Regions from separate parts of the Mesorhizobium sp. ESP-6-2 genome, predicted to be linked through region 2. Evidence: predicted binding sites of a transcription regulator. Region 2 holds the regulator's gene; the other holds the start of a gene.
What was found. Region 2 encodes PhoB, which activates phosphate uptake and scavenging genes when phosphate is short. Its sites were predicted from a motif close to TGTCATNNANCTGTCAT; they were not measured.
Positions count from the first base shown of each region.

Region 1: a site for PhoB is predicted at 8,971-8,987, ahead of phnC (phosphonate ABC transporter ATP-binding protein). Genes of this name have one in related genera too.

Region 1 covers NZ_JAIUGT010000006.1:40,207-56,243, forward strand. The annotation lists gene LB532_RS17160 (sugar phosphate isomerase/epimerase family protein) at 1-848, opposite strand, end outside; gene LB532_RS17165 (sugar phosphate isomerase/epimerase family protein) at 1,248-2,303, shown strand; gene LB532_RS17170 (Gfo/Idh/MocA family protein) at 2,360-3,547, shown strand; gene LB532_RS17175 (sugar phosphate isomerase/epimerase family protein) at 3,585-4,436, shown strand; gene phnE (phosphonate ABC transporter, permease protein PhnE) at 4,678-6,036, opposite strand; gene phnE (phosphonate ABC transporter, permease protein PhnE) at 6,039-6,995, opposite strand; gene phnD (phosphonate ABC transporter substrate-binding protein) at 7,053-7,961, opposite strand; gene phnC (phosphonate ABC transporter ATP-binding protein) at 8,053-8,901, opposite strand; gene LB532_RS17200 (DapH/DapD/GlmU-related protein) at 9,157-9,774, opposite strand; gene phnL (phosphonate C-P lyase system protein PhnL) at 9,771-10,478, opposite strand; gene phnK (phosphonate C-P lyase system protein PhnK) at 10,543-11,319, opposite strand; gene LB532_RS17215 (alpha-D-ribose 1-methylphosphonate 5-phosphate C-P-lyase PhnJ) at 11,316-12,209, opposite strand; gene LB532_RS17220 (carbon-phosphorus lyase complex subunit PhnI) at 12,206-13,318, opposite strand; gene phnH (phosphonate C-P lyase system protein PhnH) at 13,321-13,932, opposite strand; gene phnG (phosphonate C-P lyase system protein PhnG) at 13,932-14,393, opposite strand; gene phnF (phosphonate metabolism transcriptional regulator PhnF) at 14,515-15,264, shown strand; gene LB532_RS17240 (zinc-binding alcohol dehydrogenase family protein) at 15,281-16,037, opposite strand, start outside.
Region 2 covers NZ_JAIUGT010000001.1:85,282-101,318, reverse strand. The annotation lists gene LB532_RS00485 (RluA family pseudouridine synthase) at 1-552, opposite strand, end outside; gene LB532_RS00480 (fimbrial protein) at 578-976, shown strand; gene LB532_RS00475 (VOC family protein) at 1,015-1,422, shown strand; tRNA gene LB532_RS00470 (tRNA-Glu) at 1,513-1,587, shown strand; gene LB532_RS00465 (hypothetical protein) at 1,980-2,357, shown strand; gene LB532_RS00460 (hypothetical protein) at 2,542-2,745, opposite strand; gene LB532_RS00455 (DUF2865 domain-containing protein) at 3,008-3,973, shown strand; gene LB532_RS00450 (PAS domain-containing protein) at 4,580-8,716, shown strand; gene pstS (phosphate ABC transporter substrate-binding protein PstS) at 9,234-10,292, shown strand; gene pstC (phosphate ABC transporter permease subunit PstC) at 10,358-11,347, shown strand; gene pstA (phosphate ABC transporter permease PstA) at 11,351-12,202, shown strand; gene pstB (phosphate ABC transporter ATP-binding protein PstB) at 12,199-13,002, shown strand; gene phoU (phosphate signaling complex protein PhoU) at 13,028-13,735, shown strand; gene phoB (phosphate regulon transcriptional regulator PhoB) at 13,755-14,444, shown strand; gene LB532_RS00415 (ROK family protein) at 14,452-15,693, opposite strand; gene xylF (D-xylose ABC transporter substrate-binding protein) at 15,953-16,037, shown strand, end outside.

The DNA.
Region 1 (16,037 bases), on a different contig from region 2:
ATCTGGTCGGTGTAGAATTTTTCCGTCAGCACGCTGGAGCCGTGATCCTGGATGAATTTGAGCTGCTCGGGCGAGATGTCGACCGGGTGGCGTTCGACCATGTCGGGGTAGGGTGCGGCCGGGGTGCGGTCGACAGGCGCGACGAACTCGTTGGTCAGCGCCCCGTCATAGCCGACCTCCCGCAAGGTCGCGACGATCTTCGGCCAGTCGATCTGGCCGAGGCCTGCGGCGAAGCGGTTGTTGTCGGCGACATGGAAGTCGAACAGGCGCTTTCCGACCTTACGGATGGCGTCATAGACGTTAAATTCCTCCATATGGATGTGGTAGGCGTCCAGGCAGACGCCACATTCCGGGCTGACGGCGTCGGCCAGCGCCAGGGCCTGGGCGCCGCGATTGAACAGGTAGGTCTCGAAACGGTTGAGCGGCTCGACCGCGATCTTGACGCCGACCTTCTTGGCGTGGGCGAAGCACTCCCTGGTGGCATCGACCACCCACTTCCATTCCTCTTCCTCGGTGCCGTCCGGCACGACCTTGCCGACGGTCGCGGGAACCAGCGTGATGATCTCGCCGTCGAGTTCGCTGACCATGGTCAACACGTCCTTGACGTATTGCACGGAGCGCTCGCGCTGGCCCTGGTCCCGGGCGGCAAGGTTGCGTTCGCCCAGCATCAAGGTCACTGCGCCCCAGCAGCGTATGCCGTGCTCCTTGAGAAGCGCGCGCGTCTCCCTGGGCTTGTACTGGTCGGGCTCGCCGGAAATCTCGATCGACTCATAGCCGAATTTCTTGATGCGCTTGAGCGTCGTCTCCAACGGTTCCGCGCGCATCCAGTTGTGCGTCGAAAGATGCATGGTCTGTCCTTCCCGGATCGTCCCTAATGGTTCGCCTGCAACAAGCCGTCACCGGATGTGACGGACGGTTCCTCCCCAAGGCGTTCCAGTATTTCGTCGCAAACTGGTTCGACCAATTGGGCCCAAGACGAGGTCTACAGCAATTTCCCACGCGCGGCAAGAACTGTGCGATGGCAACCTAATGTCTGGATTACTCCATTGATTATATTGGACTATGCTGCCCTCTCGTGGCACGGCGGAGGGCTCTGAGTGTGAGTGGCAAGGCTTGACCAAATCGCCACGTTTGGTAATACCAGAATGACAATGCACGCAAGTGACCGTTGAGAACAGGCCAAAGTGGCTGGCCCTGTCTTCAATCGGCGCTATGCTCGGTCGCGACAACAATGAGGGAGGATGCCGATGCCGACGACGATGAAGGGCCCTGGACTGTTCCTGGCGCAGTTCGCGGGCGATGCAGCGCCGTTCAATTCGCTTGCATCGATCACAAAATGGGCGGCTGGCCTCGGCTATAAAGGCGTGCAGATCCCGACCTGGGACGCGCGCTTGTTCGATCTCCAGAAGGCTGCGTCTTCCAAGGCCTATTGCGACGAGGTGAAGGGCATCTGTGCCGACGCCGGCGTCGAGATCACCGAACTGTCGACGCATCTGCAGGGGCAATTGGTGGCGGTACATCCGGCCTATGACGCGCAGTTCGACGGCTTTGCGCCGGCTTCGATGCACAACAACCCCAAAGCGCGGCAACAATGGGCGGTCGAACAGATGCAGTTCGGGGCCAAGGCGTCGCGCAATCTCGGGCTCGACGTCTCGGTGAGCTTCAGCGGCGCGTTGGCCTTCCCCTATCTCTATCCCTGGCCACAGCGGCCGGCCGGATTGATCGAAGAGGCGTTCGCGGAACTAGGCAAGCGCTGGAAGCCGATCCTCGATGTCTACGAGGACAATGGCGTCGACGTCGGCTACGAAATCCATCCCGGCGAGGATGTGTTCGACGGGGCGACGTTCGAGATGTTCCTCGACGCGGTTGGTGGTCACAGGCGCTGCAACATCAATTACGATCCGTCGCACTTCCTGTTGCAGCAGCTCGACTATCTCGAATTCATCGACATCTATCACGAGCGCATTAAGGCCTTCCACGTCAAGGACGCCGAGTTCAACCCGACCGGGCGGCAAGGCGTCTATTCCGGCTACCAGAGCTGGACGAACCGCGCCGGCCGCTTCCGCTCGCTTGGCGACGGACAAGTGGATTTCGGCGGCATCTTCTCCAAGCTGACGCAGTACAACTATGATTCCTGGGCGGTGCTGGAGTGGGAGTGCTGCCTGAAGCATCCGGAGGACGGCGCGGCCGAGGGCGCTCCCTTCATCCAGCACCACATCATCCGGGTGACGGAGAAGGCGTTCGACGATTTCGCCGGCGGTGCCACGGATAAGAAGGTGCTGCGCGCCATGATGGGAATCTAGCGCGGGTTTCCCTCTCCCTCGAGGGGGAGGGGTATCTCAGACACGAGGGAGACGACATGGTCGGTGCATCGAAGTCGGAAGCGGGAGGCGGCCCGATCCGCTATGGCATGGTCGGCGGCGGGCAAGGCGCATTCATCGGCGCGGTGCACCGGATCGCGGCGCGCATGGACAATGAGTTCGTGCTGGTCGCCGGCGCGCTGTCGTCCGATCCGGCGCGCGCCAAGGCCTCTGCCGCCGAGCTCGGGCTCGACCCTTCGCGCAGCTACGCGTCCTATGCCGAGATGGCCAAGGCCGAGGCCAAGCGCCCGGACGGCATCGAGGCGGTGGCCATCGTCACGCCTAACAATGTGCATGTGCCGGCGGCCAGGGCGTTCCTCGAAGCCGGCATCCATGTCATCTGCGACAAGCCGCTGGCGACGACGCTGGCCGAGGCAAAGAAGCTCGCGGCGATCGTCGAGAAGACCGGCAAGGTGTTCGTGCTGACCCATAATTACACCGCCTATCCGATGATCCGCCAGGCACGCGAGATGGTGGCCAAGGGCGTGCTCGGCGACATCCGCATCGTGCAGTCGGAATATCCGCAGGATTGGCTGACGGAGGACCTTGCAGCCACCGGTCAAAAACAGGCGGCGTGGCGTTCCGACCCCAAACAGGCCGGCGCCGGCGGTGCGCTCGGCGACATCGGTACCCATGCCTACAATCTCGCCCGTTTCGTCTCCGGCCTCGAGCTCGATTCGCTCTCGGCCGACCTCGACGCCTTCGTGCCGGGACGGCTGCTCGACGACAATGTCAACGTCATGCTGCGCTTCAAGCCGGTCGGCAAGACGCACGCGGCAAAAGGCATGATCTGGGCAAGCCAGGTGGCGCCCGGCCATGAGAACGGGCTGAAGCTGCGCATCTACGGCTCGAAGGGCGGCCTGGAATGGGTGCAGGCGGATCCGAACTATCTCTGGTACACGCCGTTCGGCCAGCCCAAGCAGTTGATCACCCGCAACGGCGCCGGCGCGCTGCCGGTGGCGGGCCGTGTCAGCCGCGTTCCCTCAGGCCATCCCGAAGGCTATCTCGAAGGCTTCGCCAACATCTACCAGGAGGCCGCACGCGCCATCCGCGCCGCGCGCAGGAAGGGTGGCAAGCCGGGCAAGGACGTCGTGTTCCCGACCATTCAGGACGGCGTCGAGGGCATGGCCTTCATCGAGGCCTGCGTGAAATCGTCGAAGAAGAATGGAGCGTGGACGAAGCTTTAAATTTGACCTCGCGGGGGGATCATTTGGGGGGGCGTCGATGAAAATCGGCATGTGCATGTTCTTGTGGACGACGGCCGTATCGAAGAAGCACGAGCCATTGCTTCGCGACATCAAGGCCACCGGCTTCGACGGCGTCGAGATACCGATCTTTGCCGGCACGCCGGACGACTACAGGAAATTGGGCGAGCTGCTCGATCGCATAGGGCTTGAACGGACCGCGGTCTCGGCGATGGGCGATCCCGCAATGAACCTGATCTCGCCGGATGCGGCAACGCGCAAGGCCGGTGTCGACTACATGAAATGGGCGATCGATTGCGCAGATGCCCTGGGCGCCCGAACTTTGAGCGGCCCGCTGCATTCGACGCTCGGCGCCTTTTCCGGGTCCGGCCCGACTGCGGCCGAGAAGAAACGCTCCGTCGCCTCGCAGCGCGCCATCGGCGATCATGCAGGCAAGAGGAACGTCACCATCGGGCTCGAGGCGCTCAACCGCTTCGAATGCTATCTCCTCAACACGATGGCCGACCTGTCGGAGCATATCGATGCCATCGACCGGCCGCACATCAAGGCGATGTACGACACCTTCCACGCCAATATCGAGGAGGCCGACCCGATCGGCGCCTATACGAAGCATCGCCGGAATGTCGTGCACATCCATATATCGGAGAACGATCGCGGCGTGCCGGGGCGCGGCAACATCCCCTGGAAGGAAACATTCTCGGCCATCCGCAAGAGTGGCTATGACGACTGGTTGACGATCGAGGCGTTTGGACGTTCGCTGAAGGATCTTGCGGCGGCGACCAAGGTGTGGCGCGATTTTTCCGAGAGTCCGGAAGCGGTCTATCGGGATGGGTATAACCATATCAGGAATGGGTGGAGGAAGGCGGCTTAAACCGCTCACTTCGTCATCCACGGGCGGAGCGGGAGCGAAGCGGACGCGGAGACCCGAGGATCCATGCCGTGACCTTTGAGCACGCCGACGGTGGGCAATATGCGGTTATTCTGAATCGCTGAATTCTACGGCGAACGTCACGGCATGGATCCTCGGGTCTGCGCCGCGTCGCTTCGCTCCTTGCTCCGCCCGTGGATGACGAAGATGTGATGGGCTGTTGTCAGTCACCCGGTCAGATCGATCACCCGTCCCCAGCCTGCAACCTGTTGTAGTCGTGGATCGTCCGGCTCAGCCTGCGGCGCAGGAAATTGGAAATGTTGTCGAAGATGAAGACCACGACCAGCGTCAGCAGCACCATGTAGAAGACGTTGGCCCAGTTGGAATTGGTGCGCATCGCTTCCCACAGTTTCAGGCCGATACCGCCGGCGCCGACGGCGCCGATAATGGTTGCGCCCCTGGTGTTGGATTCCCACTGATAGAGCGTCTGGCTGATGAACACCGGCACCACTTCCGGCAAAACGCCGTAGCGCTGCACCAGAAGACGGTTGGCGCCTGTCGACACAACACCCTCGCGCGGCTTGTCATCGATGTTCTCCAGCGCCTCGGAATAGGTTTTGCCAAGGGTGCCGATCTCGGTGAAGAAGATCGCGGCGCTGCCGGCCAGCGGACCGGGGCCGAAGGCGCGTGTGAAGAACAGCGCCCAGATCAGCATGTCGACGGAGCGCATGAAGTCGAAGAAGCGCTTGAGCAATTGGTTTAACAGCCGGTTGGGGGTGCTGTTACGGGCGGCGAAGAAGGCGAGCGGGAAGGCGACGATGCCGCCGAGCGCCGTGCCGAGAAAGGCCATGACGATGGTCTGCAACAGCTTTGTCCAGACATCGCCATGCTGCCACTGCGCATTGTTCCAGATGTTGTCGCCGGCGAGCGCCAGATTGGAGGTGCCCGGTTTCAGCTCGGGCCCCGATGTGATCAGCGATATCACTTCGCCGGGCGATTTTCCGAAGAAGGGCGAGTGTGTGTCGAAGACGAAGTTCGCCCAGCCGAGAAAGCGCTTGCGGATCCTGACGCGGTCGGGAGCAACGCGGACTTCGCCGGCGAAACCCATGTCGGCGACGACCTCATCCTCATGGACGGTGACCCAGTCGGGAACAGGTCCCGAGACCAGCGGCTTGCCGCTGTCCAGCGCCACTGGAACGCTCTTGCCAGCGGCGACGATCGTCGCTCGTGTCTTGTCGAAGGTGACCGACTTCGCCGTGCCGTCGATCAGGACCGTCACCGAACCATCGGCGTTGGTCCTGACCCAATCCGGGTCGGGATTGGGGCCGAGTGCCGAAAATCGAGGGTATTTGGCAACTATCTCAGGCTCGTCGAGGCGGAAGATCGGCTGCACGTCGTAGCTGATCCATTGGGTCAGGAAAAGCGGCAGCCGCTCCCAATGCGAGTCCCTCATGACCTGCGGCAGATTGAAGAACCACAGCGCATAGAGCAGGTAGAGCAAGGTGCCGCCGACCAGCAGCAGCGGCCCGAAACGCTTGTGGAACGGCCGGCGGAACACGTGCGGGAAGCGTTGCTCGATCGACTGGATCTCAGTGGCGGTCATGATCAGGCGCTCGCCACAAAGGCCTGTTCGCCGACCAGCTTGCGGCGCAGCCAGGCGGAGAACTGGTCGACGATGAAGATGGTCGTGAACAGGAGCAGCACCAAGGCTATCGTCTTGGCGCCGAAGCCGCGCGAGATCGATAGCTTCAGCTCCTCGCCGATGCCGCCGCCGCCGACGGCGCCCATGATGGTGGAGATGCGCACGTTGATCTCGATCCTGAGCAGTGTGTAGGACATGAAATTGGGCAGCACCTGCGGCAGGCCGGCAAAGCGCACCCGCTCGAACCAGTTGGCGCCAACCGCGCGCAGCCCTTCCTCGGCGCGCATGTCGATGTTCTCGTTGATCTCGTAGAACAGCTTGCCCAGCGCGCCGATCGAGTGCAGGCCGATTGCGATGATGGCGGCAATCGGGCCGATCGAAACGATGGCGGCGAACAGGCCGGCGATGACGATCTCGGGAAAGGCGCGCAGCAGTTCCATGAAGCGCTTGACGACGAGCCGCAGCAGCGGGTGCGGCGTCAGGTTGCGCGCCGCGATGAAGGAGAACGGCACGGCAAAGACGAAACCGATGAAGGTGGAGACCAGCGCCACGTTAAGCGTGGTCAGCATCAGCTCGAAATATTCGGGGATGTAGAAACCGCCCCAGACATAGGCGCGGCCGAGCGGAAAGTTGAATTCCTGCGTGCCGGTGTCATGCGGGGAGGCGATGTCGAACAGCGCCCGCCAGACATCGTTCCAGTCCTTAGGGACGAGCCAGCTCAGGAAATCCAGAATATGCGGCAGCCGGTCGAAGAAGTGCCCGGCATTGGCCTCGTCGGCGAACCACATGGTGCCGCCGAGTGCGACCAACAACAGGCCGACGCCGATGGCGGTGTAAAGCCGGCGCAAGGAGGTCTGGCGGCGCCAGGCGTCGGCCATCTGGTCAGTGGCGCCGGAAGGAGCTGTCACGGAAAGAGTCATGATCACACATGTAAGAAGGGCGGCGTTTTCTCGACGCCGCCCTTCATGATTTTGCCGTTAGCCGCCGATGGCTGCCTTACGGGCTTCGACGATGACGTTGTAGAAGTCCGCCTTCACCGGCACATAACCGGTGAAATCACCGCCTTCGACGCCTTCGAAGCAGGCCTTGTCCTTCTTGGGCAGGTCGGTGAAGAAGGCGGCGAGCTTGGCCGTCATCTCCTCGCCGAGCGCCGTGCGCACGACCAGCGGGCCGTTCGGGATCAGACCCGAGCGCCAGACTTCGACGAAATCCTGGGGGTCGACAGCGCCCTTGGCGACTTCCTTGTGGAAGGTGCCAGAGGTGTAGCCGTCCTTGAAGTCGCCGATGCCCGAGGAATCGTCCACCGCCACGTCGACCTTGCCGTCACGCACGGCGAGCACGTTGTTCTCATGGCCGCCATTGAACTGGGTCGAGGCGAAGAAGGTCTCGTTCGACGCGCCCGTGTCCTTCGGAATCTGCGTCAGCGGGATCAGATAGCCGGACGTCGAATCCGGATCGGCGTAGCCGAGCTTCTTGCCCTTGGCCGACTTGATGTCCGTGATGCCGGAAGACTTCAGCGCCAGGCCGATCGAATAATAGCCGGTGGCACCGTCGGTCTGCTGGGTGGTGAGGATCGGGGTCACCGCCTTGGGATCCTTGAGGACGACGCCGGCATAGCCGGAAGCGCCGAGTTCGGCGAAGTCGAGCGTGCCGCCGAGAAGGCCCTGGATCACACCGTCATAGTCGGCGGCCGGAAACAGCGAGACCTTCTCGAAGCCGAATTCGGCCTTCAGGTGATCGGCCAGGCACTGGTAGTTGCGCAGGCGGTCGGTTTCGTTCTCGCCGCCGAGGATGCCGACGCGGAATTCCTTCATATCGGCGGCATGCGCCGCGCCGGTGGCCATTGCGAGCACCGAAACGGCGCCAAAAACCATTTTCCTGAACATCTGATTTCTCTCCTGTAGGTTCCGGCCCCGCGCCGGCGGCGTTGGTGATTTTGACGGGTGCCCTGACGCGGGCTGGCGATCCAGGTCGCTCTCAGTAACCCGGGAACGCGGGTTCGAGCGGTCCGGCGGATGCGGCGATCTTTTGCTTGAAGGCAACGCTGGTCGAGGTGATAGCCTCGGAGATCTCGCCGCCATTGCTGTCGGCGCCATAAACGAGACGGACGGCCTCGCGGTTAAGCTCCTCCGGCGGCCCGTCGAACACGACCTTGCCCGCGGCCATGCCGATGATGCGGTTGCAATAGGTGCGGGCGGTGTCCAGCGTGTGCAGGTTGGTGACCACGGTGATGCCCTCGCGCAAATTGATGTCCTGCAGCGAATCCATCACCACCTTGGCATTGAGCGGGTCGAGCGAAGCGATCGGCTCGTCGGCCAGGATCACCCGGGGCTGCTGCATCATGGCGCGGGCAATGGCGACACGCTGCTGCTGGCCGCCCGATAAGGTGCCGGCGGGCTGCAGCGCGGTACGGGCGATATCGAGCCGCTCGAGGGCGGCTACCGCCTGCGCACATTCGGCGCGCGAGAACATGCCGAAAAGGTTCGACAGGGTCGGACGATGGTTCAGCCGGCCGAGCAGCACATTGGTCAGCACGTCGAGGCGCGGCACAAGGTTGAATTGCTGGAAGATCATGGCGCAGTCGCGCTGCCAGCGCCTGAGCGGCGAACCGCGCAATTGCGAGACCTCGGCGCCGTCGAAGAAAATCGATCCATGGCTGGGATCGATGAGGCGGTTGATCATACGCAGAAGGGTCGACTTGCCGGCGCCGGAACGGCCGATGACGCCGACCATCTGACCCTGCGGGATCGAGATGCTGACATCGTTGACGGCGGTGTTCTTGCCAAATCGTCGGGTGACGCCGCGGATTTCGAGCGTGGCTGACATGGTGCGTTCCCGTCCAGTCGCGGTTGAAGGTCCTGTTAACCCTCGCTAGCGCAGCGCCATGAACCTGCGGTGTCGGATTGATGTCAGTTTTGTTACCACCCACAGCCGTTTCGTGCGCGATCAGGCCAAGACCATCAGTTGCTCGAAATGCTCCATGTCCCTGAAGCTGCAGAAGGCAGGCGGCTTGAGAAGACGGCCTCCTGTCCGAACCCTAAGGGATGCGAATAGTGAGCAGCCCTGTTCCATTCACCACCGTCATCCGTCGTATTTTTCCAGGAAAGCTTCGGCCTCGAGCTGACGGAAATCGTCGAGGGCGGCGCGCAGCCTTGCATGGTCCCAATCCCACCAGGCAAGCGCCTGGTAGCGCTCGGCGGTGCGGCGGTCGAAGCGCTCGCGGACCGGCTTTGCCGGCACGCCGGCGACGATGGTGTAGGGCGCGACATCTTTCGATACCACCGCTCCGGCGCCGACGGCGGCGCCATCGCCGACGGTGATGCCGGGCAGGATTGTCGAGCCGTGACCGAGCCAGGTATCGTGGCCGATTGTGACGCGCCTGGCGCGGCGCTCAGCGAAAAATTCGCTCTCGTGTTCGGCATCGTCCCAATAGTCCGATGCGCGGTAGGTGAAGTGGTGCAGCGTCGGCCGCCAGGTCGGGTGGTTCGTGGCGTTGATGCGCACGCTTGCCGCGATGTTGGAGAACTTGCCGATCGTCGCACACCAGACGGCGCAGTCCTGCATCATGTAGGAATAGTCGCCGAGTTCGCTTTCCGAAACCCGGCTGCGGTCGGCGATCTCGGTCCAGCGGCCGAGCGTCGAATTCTGCACCTCCGCCGTGGGATGGACCAGCGGCGTCTCCGACAATTTCCTGCTCATGCGGCGAGCTTTCCCGGGGCAAAGGCGGTGACGTCGATGATGCGGTCGGCCACCGCTTCGCGCACATCATGGTCGTGGAAGATGCCGAGCAGGGCGACGCCTGCCGTTTTCTTGGCGGCGATGAGTTCGATCACCACATCGCGATTCCTTGCGTCGAGTGAAGCGGTCGGCTCGTCGAGCAGCAGGATCGGGTGCCCGGTGATGAAGCCGCGCGCGATGTTGACGCGCTGCTGCTCGCCGCCGGAGAAGGTCGCCGGCGGCAATGCCCAGAGCTTTTCCGGCAGGTTGAGCCGCGCCAGCAAGGCGCGCGCCTTGCTTCTTGCTGCCTCGCGATCCTCGCCGCGCTCCACCAGCGGCTCGGCGACGACGTCGAGCGCCGATACGCGCGGCACGGTGCGCAGGAACTGGCTGACATAGCCGATGGTCTGGCGGCGCACGGCAAGCACGGTGCGCGGGTTGGCGCTGGCAAGATCGATAAGCCCGCCTTCGTGTGTGACGATGATCTGGCCCTCATCGACGGCGTAGTTGCCATAGAGCATCTTCAGGATCGAACTCTTGCCGGCGCCGGACGGACCGCCGAGCACGGCGCATTCGCCGGCGCGGATCGAGAAGGAGACACCGGCGACGACAGGCAGTTTGATGCCGTCGCGCAGATGCATGGTGAAGCTCTTGGCGACATCGGAGACAACGAGAGGCGTCGGCATCAGAAGGTACTCCAATCGTCATTCGTTTGCGGGCAGGCCAGAGGGGGGTGACTTGGCGCCATCGTCAGACCTGCAGAATCGAAGAAACAAGCAATTGCGTGTACGGCGCGCGCGGGTCATCGAGCACGCGGTCGGTGAGGCCGCTTTCGACGACGCGGCCGTCCTTCATCACCATCATGCGCTGCGACAAAAGCCGCGCCACCGCGAGGTCGTGGGTGACGACGATGGCGGCGAGGCCGAGATCGGTGACGAGGCCGCGCAGCAGGTCGAGCAGGCGCGCCTGCACCGAGACGTCAAGGCCGCCTGTCGGCTCATCCATGAACACCAGCCGCGGGCCGGTGACGAGGTTGCGGGCAATCTGCAGGCGCTGGCGCATGCCGCCTGAAAAGGCGCGCGGCTCGTCATCGATACGATCTTCCTCGATCTCGACGCGTGACAGCCAGTCGACGGCGGTGGCGCGGATCTTGCCGTAGTGGCGGTCGCCCACCGCCATCAAGCGTTCGCCGACATTGGCGCCCGCCGACACCGTCATGCGCAAGCCGTCGGCCGGATTCTGGTGGACAAAGCCCCAGTCGGTGCGCATCAGGAAGCGGCGCTCGGCCTCGCTCATGCGGTAGAGCTCGCGGAACTGGCCGCCGCGCATGCGGTAGCTGGCGGTGCCGGAGGAGGGCAGCAGCCGCGTCGACAGGCAGTTGAGCAATGTCGTCTTGCCGGAGCCGGACTCACCCACGACAGCCAGGACTTCGCCTGGCCACAGGTCGAAGGTGACGTTGTCGCAGCCGACGCGCGAGCCGTAGAATTTCGAGAGCGCGGAGACGCGCAGCAAGGGTTCGTCGGTCATTGCGCCGGCTCCATGGTTTCTGGGGCGAGATGGCCGCGATGGCCTTCTTCGCGGCGCTTCTCGCAATGGTCGGTGTCGGAGCAGACAAACATGTGGCCGCCATGGTCGTCGAGAATGACCTCGTCGAGATAGACGTTCTCGGCGCCGCACAGCGCGCAGGGCTGATCGAAGGTCTGCACCTCGAACGGATGATCCTCGAAGTCGAGACTGACGACGTCGGTGAAGGGCGGTACCGCGTAGATGCGCTTCTCGCGGCCGGCGCCGAACAGCTGCAAGGCCGGCGAGCGGTGCATCTTGGGATTGTCGAATTTCGGCGTCGGCGACGGGTCCATCACATAGCGGCCCTCGACCTTCACCGGATAGGCATAGGTGGTGGCGATGCGGCCGTGCTTGGCGATATCCTCATAGAGCTTCACATGCATGAGGCCGTATTCCTCCAGCGCATGCATCTTGCGTGTTTCGGTCTCGCGCGGCTCGAGGAAGCGCAGGGGCTCGGGGATCGGCACCTGGTAGACCAGCACCTGGCCCGCAGCCAGCGGATGTTCGGGAATGCGGTGGCGGGTCTGGATGATGCTGGCGCTGGCGGTGTCGGTCGTAACCGCCACATTGGCGACCTTCTTGAAGAAGGCGCGGATCGAGACCGCATTGGTAGTGTCGTCGGCGCCCTGATCGATGACCTTCAGCACATCGTCGGGGCCGATGATCGAAGCGGTAACCTGGACGCCGCCGGTGCCCCAGCCATAGGGCATCGGCATTTCGCGGGAAGCGAACGGCACCTGATAGCCGGGAATGGCGATGCCCTTGAGGATCGCACGGCGGATCATCCGCTTGGTCTGCTCGTCGAGATAGGCGAAGTTGTAACTGGCGATGTCGGTCGGTTGCGCGCTCATTCCGCGGCCTCTCTCTTGTCTTCAACCTTGCCGCCGTTTTCGCGGGCATCGTACTCGGCGCGCATCCGGCGCACGAGGTCGAGTTCGGCCTGGAAGTCGACATAATGCGGCAGCTTCAAATGTTCGACGAAGCCGGTCGCCTGGACGTTGTCGGAGTGCGAGATGACGAATTCCTCGTCCTGGGCGGCGGCGACAATGTCCTCGCCCAGTTCGCTCGCACGAAGAGCGCGGTCGCAGAGTGCCATGGCCATCGCCTTGCGCTCGCTCTGGCCGAAGACCAGGCCATAGCCGCGGGTGAATTGCGGCGGCGCCTTGGCCGAGCCCTTGAACTGATTGACCATCTGGCATTCGGTGACGCGCACCGTGCCGAGCGGCGCCGCGAAAGGCAGTTCGGGCACGTCGAGTTCCAGGTCGACCTCGCCGATGCGGATCTCGCCGACAAAGGGATGGTTGCGGGCATAACCGCGCTGCGTGGAATAGCCGAGCGCCAGCAGAAACCCCTCGTCGCCGCGCGACAGCGCCTGCAGGCGGATGTCGCGGGCCATCGGGAACTCCAGCGGCTCGCGGGTGATGTCGCCGGGTGCATGGTCCTGCGGCATGTTTCCGTCCGGCTCGATCAGCCCTTCGCGAGCGAGGATCGCCGAGACGCGCGGCATTGCCTGCGCTTCCGTCTCGCGCTGCAAGGGCGCGGGGACATCGGCGCCGGCGGCAAGCTCGGGATCGAGCAGCCGGTGCGTGTAGTCGAAGGTGGGCCCAAGCAACTGGCCGCCGGGCAGGTCCTTGTAGGTCGCCGAAACGCGACGTTCGACCAGCATGGTGGCGGTGTCGATGGCATTTGTATAGCCAAAGCGCGGCAGCGTGGTGCGGTAGGCCCGCACTAGGAAGATCGCCTCGATCATGTCGCCACGCGCCTGCACCATGGCGAGTGCGGCGAGTTCGCGGTCGTAGAGCGAGCCTTCGCTCATCACCCGGTCGACGCCGAGCGCCAGCTGTTCGACGATCTGGTCGAGACGCAGCGCCGGCACCGAGCGATCACCGCGCCGACGGTCGGCGAGCAGGCTGTGAGCGTTGGCGATTGCCGCTTCGCCGCCTTTTACCGCGACATACATGGTCAAGCCTCCATCGTCTTGATGCGGGTGGTGCGCGGCAGGCAGGCGAGGCTGTCATGTGCCGCCAGGATGATGTCGACGCCGCGCGGAAAGCGCCTGATATTCTGCTTCCACTGCTCGATGAAATGACGCGGCATCAGTGCCGGCGCGATCGCTGCCGTCTTCTCGATGCCGGGACCTTCGAGCAGCAGCGGCGTGCCTGACGTGAGATCGCCGACCTGCAGGATCAATGTGGTCGAGCGGTCGGGATAGTCCTGCGTGCCTTGCGAGAAACCGTCGAGCGCCATCATCTCGGCCGGCGAGGCGATCAAAGCGAAATGCGCGTCGGCCGGGGTGTTGGCCAGGGGCGCACCGCTGTGAAAGCCGAGCCAGGACATGACCGCCGCCGAGGCGTGCAGGGCCGGATCGAGCCAGAGCGGCGTGTCATTGTCGCACAGTGCCAGCGCAACCGCGCCCGATGTCGCCGAAAGCGGCGCGGGCGGGCGGGCCAGGACCGGCAGGGGCTGCACGGTGCCCGGCCGCGCCATTGCGTCCATGACGGTGCGAAACACCGTCTGGGCGTTGAACACCGGATCGGCGAACCCACCCTCGATCGATTGCGCTGCGATATCCATCAGTCTTCTCCGCGAACCATGGTGAAGAAATCCACCTTCGTCGCCGCCGTTTCGGCGCGGCGCTTTTCTCGTACCGTGGTCAGGGCCGCCCGCAGCGGCGCGAGAAGGCCCGTTTCGACGGCCTGCCGGTGAGCGGGGTCCTGCCACAGCGCGTCGGCGATGGCCGCCAGCTTCGCCTTCTGCTTGTCGCGTCCGAGCGCATAGCAATGGCCGACCTGTCCGGACGGCAGGCGCACGGTGGCGCGGGTCACGGTGGCTTCGCCGACATTGAAGGGCGCGCCGCCGCCGCCGATGCGGCCGCGCATGGTGACCAGGCCGGTCTCGGGCCCGCGCAGCAGTTCGGCCTTGCTAGGCAGGCCCGATTCATTCCAGAGGCGAACGATGTCGTCGCCGCTGGACTGCGCCAGGGTTGCCATGGCCGCCTTGCGTTCGGCCTGGTCGCGGGCTTCTTGTCCTCGCATGAGCAACATCCTTGTCTTGCTTCCAATTTGTCTATTGATATAGACAACTATACGAATTATACCCATTACCTAACGCGAGTCCATGACGGGTGCGTGACAGGGGCCGGCCAAGGGCGAAACCGTGAACGGACAACACGTGGCTGACGGTATCGAGCGGCGCAGCGGCGTCTCATTGTGGCGCCAGATCGCCGACCGAATCCTGCAATCGATCGCCGCCGGCGATTTCGCCGAGAACGCCGCGCTGCCGCCGGAGGTGGCGCTGGCCGAGCGCTATGGCGTCAACCGCCACACGGTGCGCAGCGCCATCGCGGCGCTCGTGCAGGACGGGGTACTGCGGGCCGAGCAGGGGCGCGGCACTTTCGTGCTGTCCCGCAGGCGGCTGTCCTATCCGATCGGTGCGCGCACGCGATTTTCGACCGGCTTGCAGGGCCAGGCGTCAGAGCGGCATATCGTGCTGCTGGCCTCATCGGTCGAGCCGGCCAGCCGGCGCGTCGCCGAAGCCCTGGGGGTTGCCAGGGGATCGGATGTCATTCGCCTGGAGACGCGTGGCGAGGCCGACGGGCAGCCGGTGTCGCGTGCTTCCGGCTGGTTCGATGCCAGGCGCTTCGCCGGCATCGACACCGCCATGGCCGAGACCGGGTCGATCACCGCATCGCTCAAGCGTTTCGGCATAGACGATTATCTCAGGCAATCGACGGTGCTGTCGGCGCGTCACGCCGATGCTTCCGACCTTGCCGACCTAGATCTGCAGCCGGGCGGCATCGTGCTGGTCACGGTGGCCGTCAACATCACGCCGGACGGCCGGCCGATCCAATTCGCAGAGGCGCGCTTCCCGGCGGAGCGGGTGGAGCTGAAACTGTCGGCATTGTGAGTCGCGGAACGGGTGTCTATCCGATCTCTATCACGGCCTTGATCAGGCCGGATTTCTCATGCGCCCAGCGGGCGAGGTCACGTGGCGTGTCGGCAAGCGTGGTGCGGTGGGTGACGAGCTTGGCCAGCGGCACCGCGCCATCGCGGATCGAGGCCGCGACGTGGTCGAAGTCGGCCCGCAAGGCATTGCGGCTGCCGACAAGCGTCATCTCGCGCTTGTGGAATTCGGGGTCGGAAAAGGCGATGTCGTCCTTGACGACGCTGACCAGCACCAATGTCCCGCCATGCGCGACATGAGCGAAGGCCGACTGCACCGAGGCGGTGTTGCCGGTGGCGTCGAAGACGACGTCGAAGCCTTCGCCTGACGTCGCTTCGCTGACCAGATCGGATGCCGCGCCGCGTGACCCGTCGAGGGTCTTGAGGCCGAGTTCATTGGCGGCGAAGCCAAGCCTCTCGCTGCTCATATCGAGCAGCGTCACGTCGAGCCCGGCGATGCGGGCGAAGATGGCGGTGCCGAGCCCGATCGGTCCGGCGCCGATGACGAGCGTCCGTGCGCCGGGATCGGCACGCGAGCGCCGCACCGCATGGGCGCCGATGGCCAGGAATTCGACGGCCGCGGCATCGGCCAACGACAGGCCGTTGGCTGGATAGAGGTTTTGTTCCGGGACAAGGATCTGTTCGCACATGGCGCCGTCGCGATGCACGCCGAGCACTTCGATCCGGACACAGCAATTGGGCTTACCGTGCCGGCAGGCGATGCATTTGCCGCACGCC
Region 2 (16,037 bases):
ATCGGCAAAGGCCTCCGAAAGCGCCTTGTGGGCGCGGTCGGTCTTGGCCACGACCATGACGCCGCTGGTTTGCTTGTCGAGGCGATGGACGATGCCCGGCCGGCGCACGCCGCCGATGCCGGACAGGCTGTCGCCGCAATGATGGATCAGCGCATTGACCAGCGTGCCGGTCCAATTGCCGGCGCCGGGATGGACGACAAGCCCGGCGGGTTTGTTGATGACGATCAGTTCGTCATCTTCGTAGAGGATATCGAGGGCGATGTTTTCCCCCTGTGGCTCCGCCGGTTCCGGCTCCGGCATGGCGACCGAGACAGTTTCGCCCGGCGACATCTTGCGCTTGGTCTCGACAACGGCCTTGCCGTCGACCAAGACCGCGCCCTGCCTGATCAGCATCTGCACGCGACTGCGCGACATGTCCGGGCCGAGCCTGCCTGCCAGCCACTGATCGAGGCGCTGGCCGGCATCGTCGGCTCCGGCCACGAGCACGGTCGGTTCTGCCTGCATGAATTGGTCCTCTATCAATCCGGGGGCCTCTTCGTTATGAGCGCTCATCGAGAATCGTTCCGGAATGTTTGCCATGGCCCGCCCCGCCGCCGACGAAGACGCCGTTGTTGAAGGCGGGGAAAAGCCGCTCAACCCCGAGATCGAAAAGGTGCGCGGCAGGCTCATCCGCTTCATGGCCATCAATCTCGGCCTGCTGTTGCTGGCCCTTATGGTGGTGATCGCGGCGATTGTCTACAAATCCCGCAAGGCAGCGCCGGTGAGCCCGCCGCTGGCCGGCGACATCCAGGTGCCCGCCGGCGAGCCGCTCAGCGGAGACATCGTGCTGCCGGTCGGCGCCAGGGTGGTCAGCCAGTCGCTGTCCGGCAATCGCGTCTCGATCGACGCCGAACTCGTTGATGGCAGCCGCACGATCTTCGTCTACGATATGGGCGAGCGGCGCATAATCGGCCGCTTTGCAATCCGCAACAAATGAAGCCCGGCGACAATGCAGCAAACAAGTTTGCCGCAGAAATGACCGGCTTTGCCGAAAACCGTCATATCGCCACCGTCGCGCTGGTCGTCGACAGCTATGACGAGGCGATCGACTGGTATGTCGGGCGGATGGGCTTTGTGCTCCTGGAGAATGTGGACCTTGGCGGCGGCAAGCGCTGGGTGACGGTGGCGCCGGCCAGCGGGCGCGGCGCGCGGCTGCTTCTGGCCGAGGCCTCCGACGAGGCACAAAGAAAGAGCATCGGCAACCAGACCGGCGGGCGGGTTTTTCTCTTCCTCGAAACCGACGACTTCGCCCGCGATCATGCGGCGATGGTGGCGAAGGGCGTCGAATTTCGCGAGCCACCGCGCTTGGAGCCCTACGGCACGGTGGCGGTTTTCGCCGATCTCCACGGCAATCTATGGGACCTGATCGAGCCCAAACGCTAGCACCGGCCGGCTTTTTCTTGATCCCGGGAAAGCCGGCGGAACCCCAGTTGCTTTTTCTCCGCCGCCAGCCTATATCGCCGGTTCTTGAACGCGCCCATCGTCTAGCGGTCAGGACACCGCCCTCTCACGGCGGGAACAGGGGTTCGATTCCCCTTGGGCGTACCAAGAAAAACGGCTTAGCCGTTGATCCCCAGCATCGAACAATATTCAGCCGCCCCCGCTCGAGCGCTCCGTCAGATACAGTGCATGGAACGCTGGCTGGAGCCGGGTTCGGAGCTATGGCGTGGAGGCGGGCGTCGGTTAAGGTTTCGTTTACCTATAACCTGTCTACTGGAGACAATTCACCCGCGACCACGGATGTACTGGCGCTGCGGTGAAAACAAAGGTCGGCTCACGCCGGCCTTTTGTTTTTTGGCCGGCCGTTGCGGTAAGGCCGCCTCCAATGCTTTCGGCAATACCTTCGTCAAAGCATATTGTCCTTGCCATTTCAGGCCCTACCATCAATCCTGCCGTGCGCACGTGGGCGGCTGGAGAGGGTCGAAGGTCGAGGAATTGCAATGAAAAGAACCGCTGGAATGCTCCTGATTGCCGGCGCGGTGGTGATGGGCGCCACATCCCCGTCGGCTGCCGCTCAGCTCAACACGATGGACGAAGTCGGCACGGCGATCCAGGCATGCTGGACGCCGCCAGCGGATGCTGGAAATTCCATCGTCACGCTGAGCTTCAGCTTCAAGCGCGACGGCACGCTGCTTGGTCCGCCACGGCCGACCGCCGCCAAGGTGGCCGGCGACGACAAGGCGCGAAAGTCGTTTATCGACGCCGCAACGGCCGCGGTGAAGAATTGCACGCCGCTCAGCCTTTCGCCGCAACTCGCGCAAGGGATTGCCGGCAACGTGTTCACCTTGCAATTCGTCTCTCCCAAGGTCGGCGAATAGCTGTTTTCCGCAACTCTCCGCGCAGGGCGCGCCGCGGCTTATGTGTTGCGCCGTTCGGCATTCGGCGGATCGCCGATCCCGCTTCCATTTTTTACGCAATTCCTGAGGGAAAACATCTGCCGGCGTCAGTGAGCCGCTCAGGTAGCTACTACCAAACCATCTCGCCCGGCACCGCCCTCATCGGTCAGTGGCTGGTACGCCGCGCCTCGGCGTGCCGCGCCAGGTCGGGTGTCTCGAAGACGTAGTCGTTCCAGGCCGATTCCGGGATTTGCCCGGCCAGATAGCATTCCAGCAGCAGGTTTTGCTCGGCGCTCAGGGGCCTCGGATCAAGTCCCAGGGAATGAAAAAGATTTCTTGTCAGTTCCGATACCGTGACCTGGATCGACATCTGCGTTCTCCTTCGCGCTTCAACGCGAAAGGCCGGGCAAAGGTTTCAGGGCCGGATGCCGATAACGCCGGAGTGATCCGGCAGGCCTGCCAGCCATCGGTCCGGCTGCATTGTTTTGCAGTTCGTCTCAATCTTGAAATAAAAATGCAATATTGAATTCACAGAGGTTCTTCTATTAAACTAGAGACAAGTCTCTCAATGCATGGAGGCTAGAAAGATTAGATAAAACTCATTTAGTGAAAGCTTACCGAAGTCGAAAGAGTTGTCATTCCAGGTTCTCAGCAACAAGGGCCGCGTCCTTCCGATGATCCGTTTCTGGTCCCCCATGATGATCGCGTTCGTCACCCTGACCGTGCTCGCGCTCGGCATGTCCAGTTCTTATGCCGACAGTTGCAGTGCAATAAGAAATCAGTTGTCTTCGGCCGGCCGTGGCGGCGGCACGAGCCCCGAGCTTGCCCAGTTGCACCGCCAGCTTGCCGCCATCCAAGGCATCGAGAGGCAGCGCAAGTGTACGGCGAAAAATTCCCTCGGTGGTTTCTTCAACGCATGCGCCGATCTTGCCAGGAACAGGAGCGAGGTGCAGCGCCGGATCGCGGCGGCCTCCAATTCAGGCCGGGACATGTCGGGGCTGCGGGCGCGTTTTGTCGCGCTTGGCTGCGCGCCAGCGGCAAAGCGCGCGGCGGCGAAGACCCAATCGGTGTCTGTGACGGCGCCAGCGGCGAGGGCAACGGGCGCCGGCAACGCTATGCTGTTCTGTGTGCGCCTTTCGGATGGATATTTCTTCCCAGCACCCAAGTCGCAGTTCGCCGGCAGCGACGATGTGAAGGATATGGCCGATCAATGCCGCTACATCTGCGACGAGCCGGGGGTCGACCTCTATACGCTCAGCGACGTCAGCCTCGAAACCGAAAAGATGGTCGCTCTCGACACGCGCAAGCCCTACACCGATCTGCCGACCGCATTCCGCTACCGCGACGACGTCAATTTCAAGGCATGTGACCTAAAACGCTACTACAGCAGGGTCGCCGAATTGAGGGCCAGAACGGTGACGCCCACAAACATGACCAATGCCATCATCCCCTTGCCGTCGGCCAAGCCGGATCTCGGCAGCGTCGCGGCAATTCCCGCGGCGGACGCCGAAGCCTCCGGGGCGGCCCAGCATCAGTCGGTAGAGGCCGGCAAGCGGCCGGTGAGAATAGTTGGCCCGGCCTTCTTCCCAGCCGAATGATCATCCGCTCCGGGCGTAGGCGCGGTTTCCCAGCCAATGTCAATTTTGGGTGGCATCCATCAGTCGCAGACCATGCGAACCCTCTTTCCGGGTTCGCTGACATTCCTGCATGCCAGCGGCTTTTCCTCATCGGAGGACGGCGGAGGTGGCCTCGAAACTCTTGAAAGATGACGTCTCGGTGCGGCGCGCGGCGCGGTCCTGCGCTCGGAAAACCGGGCTGGCGGTTGTGGCGGCGCCGGAAAAGCGTCGTTTTCCATTCCGGACGGCCCGTATTCCACATTGGGCGGCGGCCGGTCCCAGAAACGCCGGGCATCGAGCGGGCGCGGAATGACGACCGTGCCGTCATAGCTGCGCGAACAGCCACTGCCGAAAAGCAGCGCCGCGCTCAGCAAGCAAGGCACAATCCGTCCAAACATCAGCAACACCCCTGTTCGGGTTTATAGCGCGGCTTCGATCCAGCCGACAACCGGGCGCAATGGCGCAGGCCAGGGCCGGCCCGGTGCGCAACGGCTCGTTAAGGTTAGCGGATCGTTAATGCTTCTCGGGCACATTCCGCCGACGAACCGCGGAGGGAGGGTTCGGCCTTGGATTCGGGGTGGGGACGGCATGGCTGAAGCGAACGAGACAGCCGGCGTGCGCGGCGAGCGCGGGTCGGGCGAAATGGCGGTGAACGACGCGGCCTCGTTCGCCGAGGGCATGGACTTGGCTATGCTACGCCAGCTGGTTGAGACGGGCTCGGACTGGATCTGGGAGACCGATGCCGAGCTGCGCTTTTCCTGGCTCTCGCACAACTACCAGACGGTCACGGGCATCGACCCGGCCAACGTGCTCGGCCGTTTCCGTTTCGATTTTCTGAAGCAGGTCCTGAACGGCAACCGCAGCGCGGCAATGCATCTGGAGGATCTGCAGGCGCATCGGCCGTTCCGTGACTTCGTCTACGAACTGAAGGGAGGTCGCGCCGATTGCCGCTGGGTGCTGACCTCAGGCTTTCCACGCTTCGACGACGAGGGGAAATTTGCGGGCTATCGCGGCATTGGACGCAATGTCACGGGATTGGCCGCCGCCTTCGAAGAGCTGGAACAGAAGCAGCAAGGAGAGGCGTCTTCGGGAGGCCTTGCCGATCTTCGCACGATGGTCGATTCGATGCCGATCGGCATCATGGTCCTCGACGCCGACCTGCGCGCCGAAGTGATCAACCGGGCCTTCTATGATTTGTGGAAAATCGATCCCCAGCGCGCCGGGATCGGCTCGGGCTTCCGCGAGTTGATGGAGGCCAGCCGCGCCGTCGATTCCTACGGTGCCGACGACGTTGCCTGGCAGCGCCATACCGCCGAGCGCGAGGCCGAGATCAGGGCCGGCGTCGCCGGCTCCAGACAATTGCCGCACAATGACGGGCGCACCCTGGTCGCATCGCTGGCCCCGCTGGCCGGCGGCAAGCGGCTCATCTCCTATGTCGATGTCACCGACATGAAGGATCGCGAAGCCGAACTGGCCGAAGCGCTGGAAAAGGCGCGACTGGCGGAAGCGGTGATCAACGGCGTCAAGGATCCGATCTTCGTCAAGGACGACGATCTGCGCTTCGTCTTCGTCAACGAAGCGTTCGCGGGCCTGTTCGGCCAGACGCCGCAAACCATGCTTGGCAAGCCCGGCGGCAATTTTCTCGCACCGGCCGAGGTCGCGCTGTTCGAGGAAAGCGAGCGCGCGGTGCTGGCGACCGGGCGCCCTTACGAGGTGGAAGAAAGCTTCGAAGTCGACGGCGTCAACTGCTCGCGCGTCGTCAGGAAGAACCGCGTTAGAATGGCAAGCGGCCGCAGCTACGTGGCCGGCTTCCTCTTCGACGTCTCGGACATGAAGGGTCGTGAGACCGAGGCGCAGGACGCCCGCAAACACCTGGCCAGCGTGCTGGAATCGCTGCCGGCCGCCGTGATCATCTACGACCGCGACGACAATTTCGTTTTCGCCAACCGCAAGATGCAGGACACGCTGCCGGCGTTGAAGCCGGCATGGCAGCCCGGCCGCACCTTTCGCGACGCGCTATCGCTCGGTCATTCGGCCGGCTATTTCCGCTCGAGCGGCGATCCGCGGGTCGATGCGCTCTATGATGGCGATCTCGATCCCTGGCTGGACAGCATCCTCGCCCGCTACCGCCTGCCATACTCATCCTTCGAACGTCTCAATCCCGACGGCCGCTGGTATCAGGTCTACGACATGCGCACCGATGACGGCACGTTCATCGGCGTGCGTGTCGACATCTCCGAGATCAAGAGCCGCGAAAAGGCGCTGCACGATTCGATGCGGCAGATCGACCTGTTCCGGCACGTGCTGGACGAACTGCCCGTGGCCGCCTTCATCAAGGCGCAGGACCTCAGCATCGAGTTCGTCAACAAGGCCTGGTGCGCGATCACCGGGCTCGCCAAGGAAGACGTCATCGGCCGCACCGATCGGCAGCTGTTCGGCGACGGGGACGGAGAGAGCTACAGCCTGGACGACACCGAGGTCGCCCTCACCGGCAGCGTCAGGGAGGTCGAGGAGCCCGTCACCCATCGCGACGGCACGGTGCGGCAGTTGATGACGCGCAAGAGCCGGCTGGTGGCGCTGGACGGATCGGTGCATCTGGTCGGCTCCAGCACCGACATCACCGAGGTCAAGGCGCGCGAGCGGGCGCTGGAAGAAAGCATGCGCGAGAACGAGGTGTTCCGCAGCCTGATCGACAACGTGCCGGTGTCGATCTACGCCAAGCGCTCCGATCTCAGGCAATTCTACGTCAACAAGGGCTGGTGCGATCTCACCGGCTTCAGCAAGCAGGACGCGATCGGCAAGACCGACATCGAAATTTTCGGGCCGGACGGCGAAGCCTTCGTCGATGGCGACCTCGCGGTGCTGCGCAGCGGCGAAACCCAGGAGGTCGAGGAGACGGTGACACTCCCGGACGGCAGCGTGCGCCACCAGTTCGCCCGCAAGGGCGCGATGATCGCGTCCGACGGGTCGCTCTACCTGATCGGGTCGACCACCGACATCACCGAATTGAAGCTGCGCGAGGCGGAACTGCGCGAGGCGCGCCAGCGCGCCATACTTGCCGACCGCGCCAAGTCGGAATTCCTCGCCAATATGAGCCATGAGATCCGCACCCCGATGAACGGCGTGCTGGGCATGGCCGAACTCCTGGCCAAATCCGATCTCGATCCGAAGCAGAAGACCTTCACCGACATCATCGTCAAATCGGGCAATGCGCTGCTCACCATCATCAACGATATCCTGGATTTCTCCAAGATCGATGCCGGCCAGTTGGTGCTCGATCCCGCCCCTTTCAATCTCGCCGAGGCGATCGAGGACGTGGCGACGCTGGTATCGACGCGCGCCAAGGAAAAGGACCTCGAGCTCATCGTGCGCATTGAGCCTGGGCTCGAAAACCTGTTCATCGGCGATGTCGGCCGCATCCGGCAGATCGTCACCAACCTGCTCGGCAATGCGGTGAAGTTCACCGACGAAGGACACGTGCTCGTCGACGTCACCGGCGAAAGTGTGCCGGACGGAACCAGGCTGACGATCTCGGTCACCGACACCGGGATCGGCATCCCCGAGGAAAAGCTGAAACAGGTGTTCGAGAAATTCAGCCAGGTCGACACCTCCTCGACGAGGCGGCATGAGGGCACCGGGCTCGGGCTCGCGATCACCTCGCGGCTGGTCGAATTGATGGGCGGCGACATCGGCGTGGAAAGCGCCGAAGGCAAGGGGTCGACCTTCTGGTTCGCGGTCACGCTGCCCAGGGCCGGACAACAGAACGCGCAGCGCATCATGCCGGTGGATGTGACCGGCGCGCGGGTGCTGATCGTCGACGACAATGCCGTCAACCGCGCCATCCTGACCGAGCAGATGACGTCATGGACCTTCGATTCCTGCGCGGCCGAGAGCGGCGCCGAGGGACTGAAAGTACTGATCGCTGCCGCCGCCTACGGCGTGCCGGTCGATTGCGTCGTGCTCGACTATCAGATGCCCGAGATGAGCGGCGCCGAGATGGCAGGTGTCGTGCGCAACACCGCCGGGCTTGCCGACACGCCGATCATCATGCTGACCTCCGTCGACCAGTCGCTGGCCAACACCAGTTACCGCGATCTCGGCATTGATGCCCAACTGATCAAGCCCGCACGCTCCTCGGTGCTCCTGGAAACGCTGGTCGCCACCATCCAGCGGCATCGCCACGCTACCGATGTCGCCCAGCCGCTTGCTGTCGAGGGAGGCGGGGGGAACGGTCCGCAACCATCGCCAGCGGCGGCGTCGGGCCAACGCGCGTTGCTGCAGCCGCCGCCGGTCAGGCCTCGGCTTGCCGCGACCGGCGGCGAGCAGCGGCTGGACATCCTCGTGGCCGAGGACAATGAGGTCAACCAGATGGTCTTCACCCAGATCCTCGGCGAGACCGGCTACGGTTTCGAGATCGTCGGCAATGGCCGCAAGGCGCTGGACGCCTTCGGCAGGCTCAATCCGTCCATGATCCTGATGGACGTCTCGATGCCGGAGATGAACGGGCTCGAGGCGACCGCCGCCATTCGCCGGCTGGAGGAGGAAACCGGCACGCATGTGCCGATCGTCGGGGTCACCGCGCATGCGCTCAAGGGCGATCGCGAACGCTGCCTTGACGCCGGCATGGATGATTATCTGCCCAAGCCGATCAGCCCCAGGGCCCTGCTCGAAAAGGTCGAGCGCTGGGTCGGCGCCGGTCGCCAGGCCCGGCGCAACGCGGGATAGGCTTCGCGCCTTCCACGGGATTGCGGCGAGAATCAGTCGGGGTCGGCCGCTGCCCTTCGAGCAAGACTATGGTGCGATCGCACCATATCAAAGCCGGCGTCCAGCCGGGACAATGACGGCATCGAATTTCCGCTCTCTTCTAGTTACGGGCGGGAGCAGCGACCGCCAGTATGAAGCAGCGTCAATCTACCCCAACGGACCTGTTTTTGGCGATGGCCCGGCCAAGACATCCTCTGGCCTCGAGCAACGCGCTCCCGTCCGGCTTTTCTTCGATCAGCGCTCCATGCCGAATCCGAGGGCTGTTTGGGTGGCCAGATAGCGCAAGTCCCTGATTCCCGAAGGCAAACCGGCGCCATGCCGCAGCCGCCGATCGCCATCGCCTTTCCAAGCGCCGGCGACGCGTTACCGGGCTGACACGAAACTGTCATGCGACTGTTATAATCGAACGCTATTGGCCTCAGCGGGCGCTGGCAAGGAATGGCGCCGAGAGACCATCTTCCGAACAGGAGCAGGCCACATGAGACATTTCATCCGCTCGGCGGCCGTTGCGATCGCAATGGCTGCGGCGTCCACCCTCACCCTTTCAGCGGCAATGGCAGCTGACATTTCCGGCGCCGGCGCCACCTTCCCTTACCCGATCTATGCGAAGTGGGCCGATGCCTACAAGAAGGAGACCGGCATCGGTCTCAACTACCAGTCGATCGGCTCGGGCGGCGGCATCAAGCAGATCAAGGCCAAGACCGTCACCTTCGGCGCTTCCGATGCGCCGCTGAAGGGCGAGGATCTCGAATCCACCGGACTTGCACAGTTCCCGATGGTGATGGGCGGTATCGTTCCGGTCGTCAATCTCGAAGGCATCAAGCCGGGCGAACTGGTGCTCGACGGCCCGACGCTGGCCGATATCTTCGCCGGCAAGATTACCAACTGGAACGACGCGGCGATCGCCAAGCTCAATCCCGACGTCAAGCTTCCCGACCAGGCGATTGCGGTCGTGCATCGCTCCGATGGTTCGGGCACCACGTTCAACTTCAGCTACTATCTGGCCGACGTCAGCGCCGACTGGAAGTCGAAGGTCGGCGTCAACACCGCGCTCGAATGGCCGGTCGGTATCGGCGCCAAGGGCAATGAAGGCGTCGCCAACAACGTCTCGCAGACCGGCGGCTCGATCGGCTATGTCGAATACGCCTACGCCAAGCAGAACAAGCTGACCTATGCCGACATGATCAACAAGGACGGCAAGAAGGTCGAGCCGACGGCGGCGGCGTTCTCGGCGGCGGCGGCCAATGCCGATTGGAGCTCGCAGCCGGGTTACGGCGTCATCCTGGCCAACCAACCGGGCGCCGAATCCTGGCCGATGACGTCGGCCACCTGGATTCTGGTCTACAAGAAGCCCGGCGACGTGGCGGCGACCGGTGAAGCGCTCAAGTTCTTCGCCTGGTCCTACGCGAAGGGTGACGACATGGCCGGGGCGCTGGACTACGTTCCGATCCCCGACGCGGTCGTCAAGAGCGTCGAGGACATGTGGACCAAGGACATCGTCGGCGAAGACGGCAAGCCGCTCTATTCCGCCATGTAATCCCTGCTGAATGAGGAGGGCGCTTCACGGCGCCCTCCCTGTCTTCCTTGAAACGCGAGGGCCAGATGACCGCCGTCTCCGAAGCCATGCCATCGTCGGCCGCCATGCGGGCCAGGGAAGCGACGGTCCGGCGCTTCGCGCTCACCGATACGATTTTCCGGGCGGCGACACGCTTTTCCGCCATCCTCGTCCTGCTCATCCTCGGCGGCGTGGCGATTTCGCTGGTTGCCGGCTCGTGGGAAGCGCTGTCGAAATTCGGGTTCTCCTTCCTGACGACCGAATCGTGGAACCCGGTTACCGAGAATTTCGGGGCGCTGGCCCCGATCTACGGAACCATCGTCACCGCCGCCATCGCTATCCTGATCGCCGTTCCCATCGGCATCGGCATCGCCATCTTCCTTACCGAACTCTGCCCGCGGCCACTCCGGCGCCCTATCGGCATCGCCGTCGAGCTGCTTGCCGGCATACCCTCCATCATCTACGGCATCTGGGGCCTGTTCGTGTTCGCGCCGTTCCTGCAGACGACGGTGCAGCCCTTCATCATCAAGCTTTTCCACGACGTGCCGGGGCTCTCCAGCCTGTTTGCCGGTCCGCCCTACGGCATCGGCCTTTTGACCTCGGCGCTGATCCTTGCCATCATGGTCCTGCCCTTCATCACCTCGATCACCAAGGATGTCTTCGACACGGTGCCGTCGGTGCTGAAGGAATCGGCCTACGGCATCGGCTGCACGACCTGGGAGGTCACCCGCCGCGTCGTCATCCCCTATACCCGCGTCGGCATCATGGGCGGCGTCATGCTCGGTCTCGGCCGCGCGCTCGGCGAGACCATGGCGGTAACCTTCGTCATCGGCAACGCCCACCGCATCAGCGCCTCGCTGTTCGCGCCCGGCACGACGATCTCGGCAACCATCGCCAACGAGTTCACCGAAGCCGACGGCGATCTCTATACGTCTTCGCTGGTGGCGCTCGGCCTGATCCTGTTCGTCATCACTTTCCTGATCCTTGCCCTTGCGCGCTACATGCTGCTGCGCATGGACAGCCGCACGGGAGCCTGACCGATGTCGACGGCCACATCGCTTCACAATCGACGCAAGCGCAGGAATGCCGTGATGATGACGCTATGCGTCACGGCGGCGGGCATCGGCCTGGCCTGGCTGGCGCTGATCCTCGGCGCACTGCTCTATAAGGGCCTGTCGGGTGTTTCGCTCTCGGTGTTCACCGAAATGACGCCACCGCCAGGCGATGCCGGCGGCCTGCTCAACGCCATCTACGGCAGTATCATGATGACCGTCATCGCCGTCATCGTCGGCACGCCGATCGGTGTCCTCGCTGGGACCTACATGGCCGAATATGGCCGCTTCTCGCGCCTCACCACCATCGTGCGCTTTATCAACGACATCCTGCTGTCGGCACCCTCGATCATCGTCGGCCTGTTCGTCTACGAACTCCTGGTGCGGCCGATGGGGCATTTCTCGGCGATCGCCGGCGCCGTCGCGCTGGCCATCCTGGTCATCCCGGTCGTCGTGCGCACCACCGAGGACATGCTCAACCTCGTGCCGAACGCCCTGCGCGAGGCCGGCGCCGCGATCGGCGCGCCGCGCTGGGTGGTCATCCGCTCGGTCGCCTACCGTGCGGCGCTGTCGGGCATCGTCACCGGCATATTGCTGGCCATCGCCCGCATTTCCGGCGAGACGGCGCCGCTGCTCTTCACCGCGCTCAACAATCAGTTCTGGTCGAGCAATCTCAACGCGCCGATGGCCAGCCTGCCCGTCACCATCTTCCAGTTCGCTCTCAGCCCCTATGAGGAATGGCAGCAGCTGGCGTGGACCGGCGCACTCATAATCACCCTTACGGTTCTCGGGCTGAGCATCTTCGCCCGCAGCCTTACCGGACGCAGAGAGGACAGATGAAACCGATGTTGTCCACCGAGTTGAACACGCCCGAAGTCGCGGTCGAGAAAGCCAAGATCGAGGTCAAGAACCTCAATTTCTACTACGGCCAGTCGAAGGCGCTGAAGGATATCAGCCTGTCGCTGCCTGAGCGCAGCGTCACCGCCTTCATCGGGCCTTCGGGCTGCGGGAAGTCGACGCTGCTGCGCGTCTTCAACCGCATCTACGAGCTCTACCCGAAGCAGAGCGCCGAGGGCCAGGTGCTGCTCGACGGCCAGAACATCCTCGACCGGTCGCAGGACCTCAACCTGCTCAGGACCAAGATCGGCATGGTGTTCCAGAAGCCGACGCCGTTCCCGATGTCGATTTACGAGAACATCGCGTTCGGCGTCAGGCTCTATGAGAAGCTCAGCAAGGCCGAGATGGACGGCCGTGTCGAGCAGGCGCTGAAGCGCGCGGCACTGTGGAGCGAGGTCAAGGACAAGCTCAACGCCAGTGGCCTCAGCCTTTCGGGCGGCCAGCAGCAGCGCCTCTGCATCGCCCGCACGGTGGCCGTGAAGCCAGAGGTCATCCTGCTCGACGAGCCTGCCTCGGCACTCGATCCGCTGTCGACCGCCAAGATCGAGGAACTGATCGACGAGCTGCAGGCCGATTATACGATCGTAATCGTCACCCATAACATGCAGCAGGCGGCGCGCGTATCGAAGCAGACCGCCTTCATGTATCTGGGCGAGCTGGTCGAGTTCGACCGCACGGAGAAGATCTTCACGTCGCCCCGCGAGAAGCGCACGCAGGACTATATCACCGGCCGCTTCGGCTGATCCCACGCACACGAGGACCAAGATCATGGCCGAACATACAGTCGCAGCCTTTGACGAAGATCTCGGACAGATCAGCAGGCTGATCCGCGACATGGGCGATCTCGCCTCATCGATGGTCGGCGGCGCCACCAAGGCGCTCCTGAATTCCGACAACGCGCTCGCCCAGCGCGTCGTCTCCGACGACGCGATCATGGATGCGCGCCAGCGCGAACTCGACGACCGCGCCATCACCCTGATCGCCAAGCGGCAGCCCATGGCGGACGATCTGCGCCATGTCGTCGGCTCGATCCGCATGGCGGGCGATCTCGAACGCATCGGCGATCTCGCCAAGAACATCGCCAAGCGCGTCGGCACCGTCGGCCTGGCCGCCACGCCGCGCAACCTGTCGCACTCCATCGATGTCATGGCGCAGCTGGTGCTGATCCAGGTGCAAGGGGTGATCGAGGAGTATGCGGCGCGCGATTCCGCGGCACTTGCCAAGCTGCGCGCCGACGATGAACGCATCGACGTCAAATACACATCGGTGTTTCGCGAGCTGCTGACCTACATGATGGAGGATCCGCGCAACATCACCGCCTGCACGCATCTTTTGTTCTGCGCCAAGAATCTCGAGCGCATCGGTGATCACGTGACCAACATTGCCGAAAATGCCTATTATGTGCTGACCGGCACGCAATTGCCCGCCAATCGCCCGAAGCAGGACGAGACGGCGATGTCGGCGCCAGCGGCGTGACGGCAGGGGTGACCAGTCGATGATCGCGCCACGCATCATGGTGGTGGAGGACGAGGAGCCGCTGGGTGTGCTGCTCCGCTACAATCTGGAATCGGAGGGTTATCAGGTCGAGGTGGTGACGCGCGGCGACGAAGCCGAGATCCGCTTGCAGGAGAATGTCCCTGACCTTCTTGTGCTCGACTGGATGGTGCCGGCGGTTTCCGGCATCGAACTCTGCCGCCGTCTCCGGATGCGGCCCGAGACCGAGCGGCTGCCGATCATCATGCTGACGGCGCGCGGCGAGGAAAGCGACCGGGTGCGCGGTCTCTCCACCGGCGCCGACGACTATCTAGTCAAGCCGTTCTCAACCCCGGAATTCATGGCACGCGTCAAGGCGCTGCTGCGCCGCGCCAAGCCCGAAGTTCTGTCCAGCGTGCTCAAGGTCGGCGACATCGTGCTCGACCGTGAATCGCACCGGGTCTACCGCAAGAAGAGCGAGATCCGGCTCGGGCCGACCGAGTTCCGCCTGCTCGAATTCATGATGCGCCACCCGGGCCGCGTGTTCTCGCGCAGTCAGCTGCTCGACAATGTCTGGGGCGAAACGATCTATATCGACGAGCGCACGGTGGACGTGCATGTCGGCCGGCTGCGCAAGGCGGTCAACAATGGCCGCATGCCTGACGTGATCCGCACCATTCGGGGCGCGGGGTATGCGATCCGCGAAGACTAGGGATATGTCACGCAACGTTCTCGCCTATGCCTGATTTCGCTTGTGCCCCCGGCGCGAAAATTTCCTGGTCGACGAAGGTCAGCGCGCGCATGGCGCAACCCTCGCGGATCAGCGGCAGTTCGTTCGGCTCGGTGTCGAAGGAAATCGATTTCGAGTGCTGGCCGCCGGCGGTCTGGGCGATCGCCTCGCGCAATGCCGGCTCGATCAGGTCGAAGGCGGCCGCGCTGACGCCGACCATGGCGACCGGCGCCGGATCGATCAGGGCGAACAGGCTGCCAAGGCCATAGCCCAGCGCCTCGCCGGCCTTGCGGTAGGCTTCGCGCTCCGGCCCGTCCTTTTCGCGCGCCGAGGCCGCCAGGGTGCGCATGTCGGCGTCGCTGACGTCGACGGGCTCGGTGTCCTCGCCAAGCTGCCTAGCGTTGCGCCAGATGGCATAGTTCCCGGCATAGGCCTCGACACAGCCGCGCCGCCCGCAGCGGCAGAGCGCCCCGCCGGGGCGATGGATCATGTGGCCGAACTCGCCTCCGGATGAATGGGTGCCGGTGAACAGTTCACCCTTCAACACCAGGCCCATGCCGATGCCGTGCGACAAAAGGATGGCGATGAAGTCGTCGCGGTAGCGCTGGGGATCGCGCCAGCGCAGCGCCACCGCCATCATGTTGCAATCGTTCTCCATGGTGGCGGGAATGCCGAACTCGGTCTCCAGTATGTCGGCGAAGGCGATGTCGGTCTGCGGCGTGATCGGCGACCACAGCATGGTGCGCGCATCCGTGTCGGTGATGCCCTGGATCGCCAGCGCGATACGGGCGATGCTGCCGACGTCGAGGTCGGGATCCTCGAACCGCCGCCTGACGATGGCCACACATTCGCCGATCAGCGCCTCGCGCGACAGGGTCAGCGTGTCCAGCCGGCGCTGCTCTTCAGATATCACCTGGCCGGCATAGTCGATGACTGCGACGGAGAGGAAATTCAGCGACAGCACCACGGTCATCACAGCCGCGGCTTCAGGGTTGAGGCTGAGACCGACCTGCGGCCGGCCGCGTTTCAGCGCACCGGCCTCGCTCGGCTTGCTCTGCGCCAGGATGCCTTCGCCAATCAGGTCGGAGGAGATCGCCGATATGGTGGAATGGCTGAGCCCGGTGGTCGCGGCAATCTCAGTGCGCGAGGGCTGCCCGGCACGGCGCACGGCTGCGATCACCATCGCCCGGTTGCGTCGGCGCAGATCGTCGTGGCGGATTCCGACCGACATTCTTCTCGCATCCTCCCGGTCGCCGCGTTCTCTCCCCAGGCCTCGACGACCGTCAAATACTGGCAGAACCGGCCTTGGCTGTCATTATTTATTCCGGAGCTCGAAAAAAATTCCCGAGGACATCAAAATACATCAGAATCGGCGTTGACAGCGTTCCGACGATGGATCAGTGTTTTTTCGAGGCTCGAAAAAATAGAGCCTTTTGTGCCGGCCTAAGGGCCTGTTTGGTCGCGCCATACGCGGCGCAGGGAGGATTAAGATGAAGAGATTCACAGCCGCTATCCTGGCGGGTGTCGCCATGTCGCTGACGCTCGCGTCGGTCGCGCAGGCGAAGGACAAGGTCA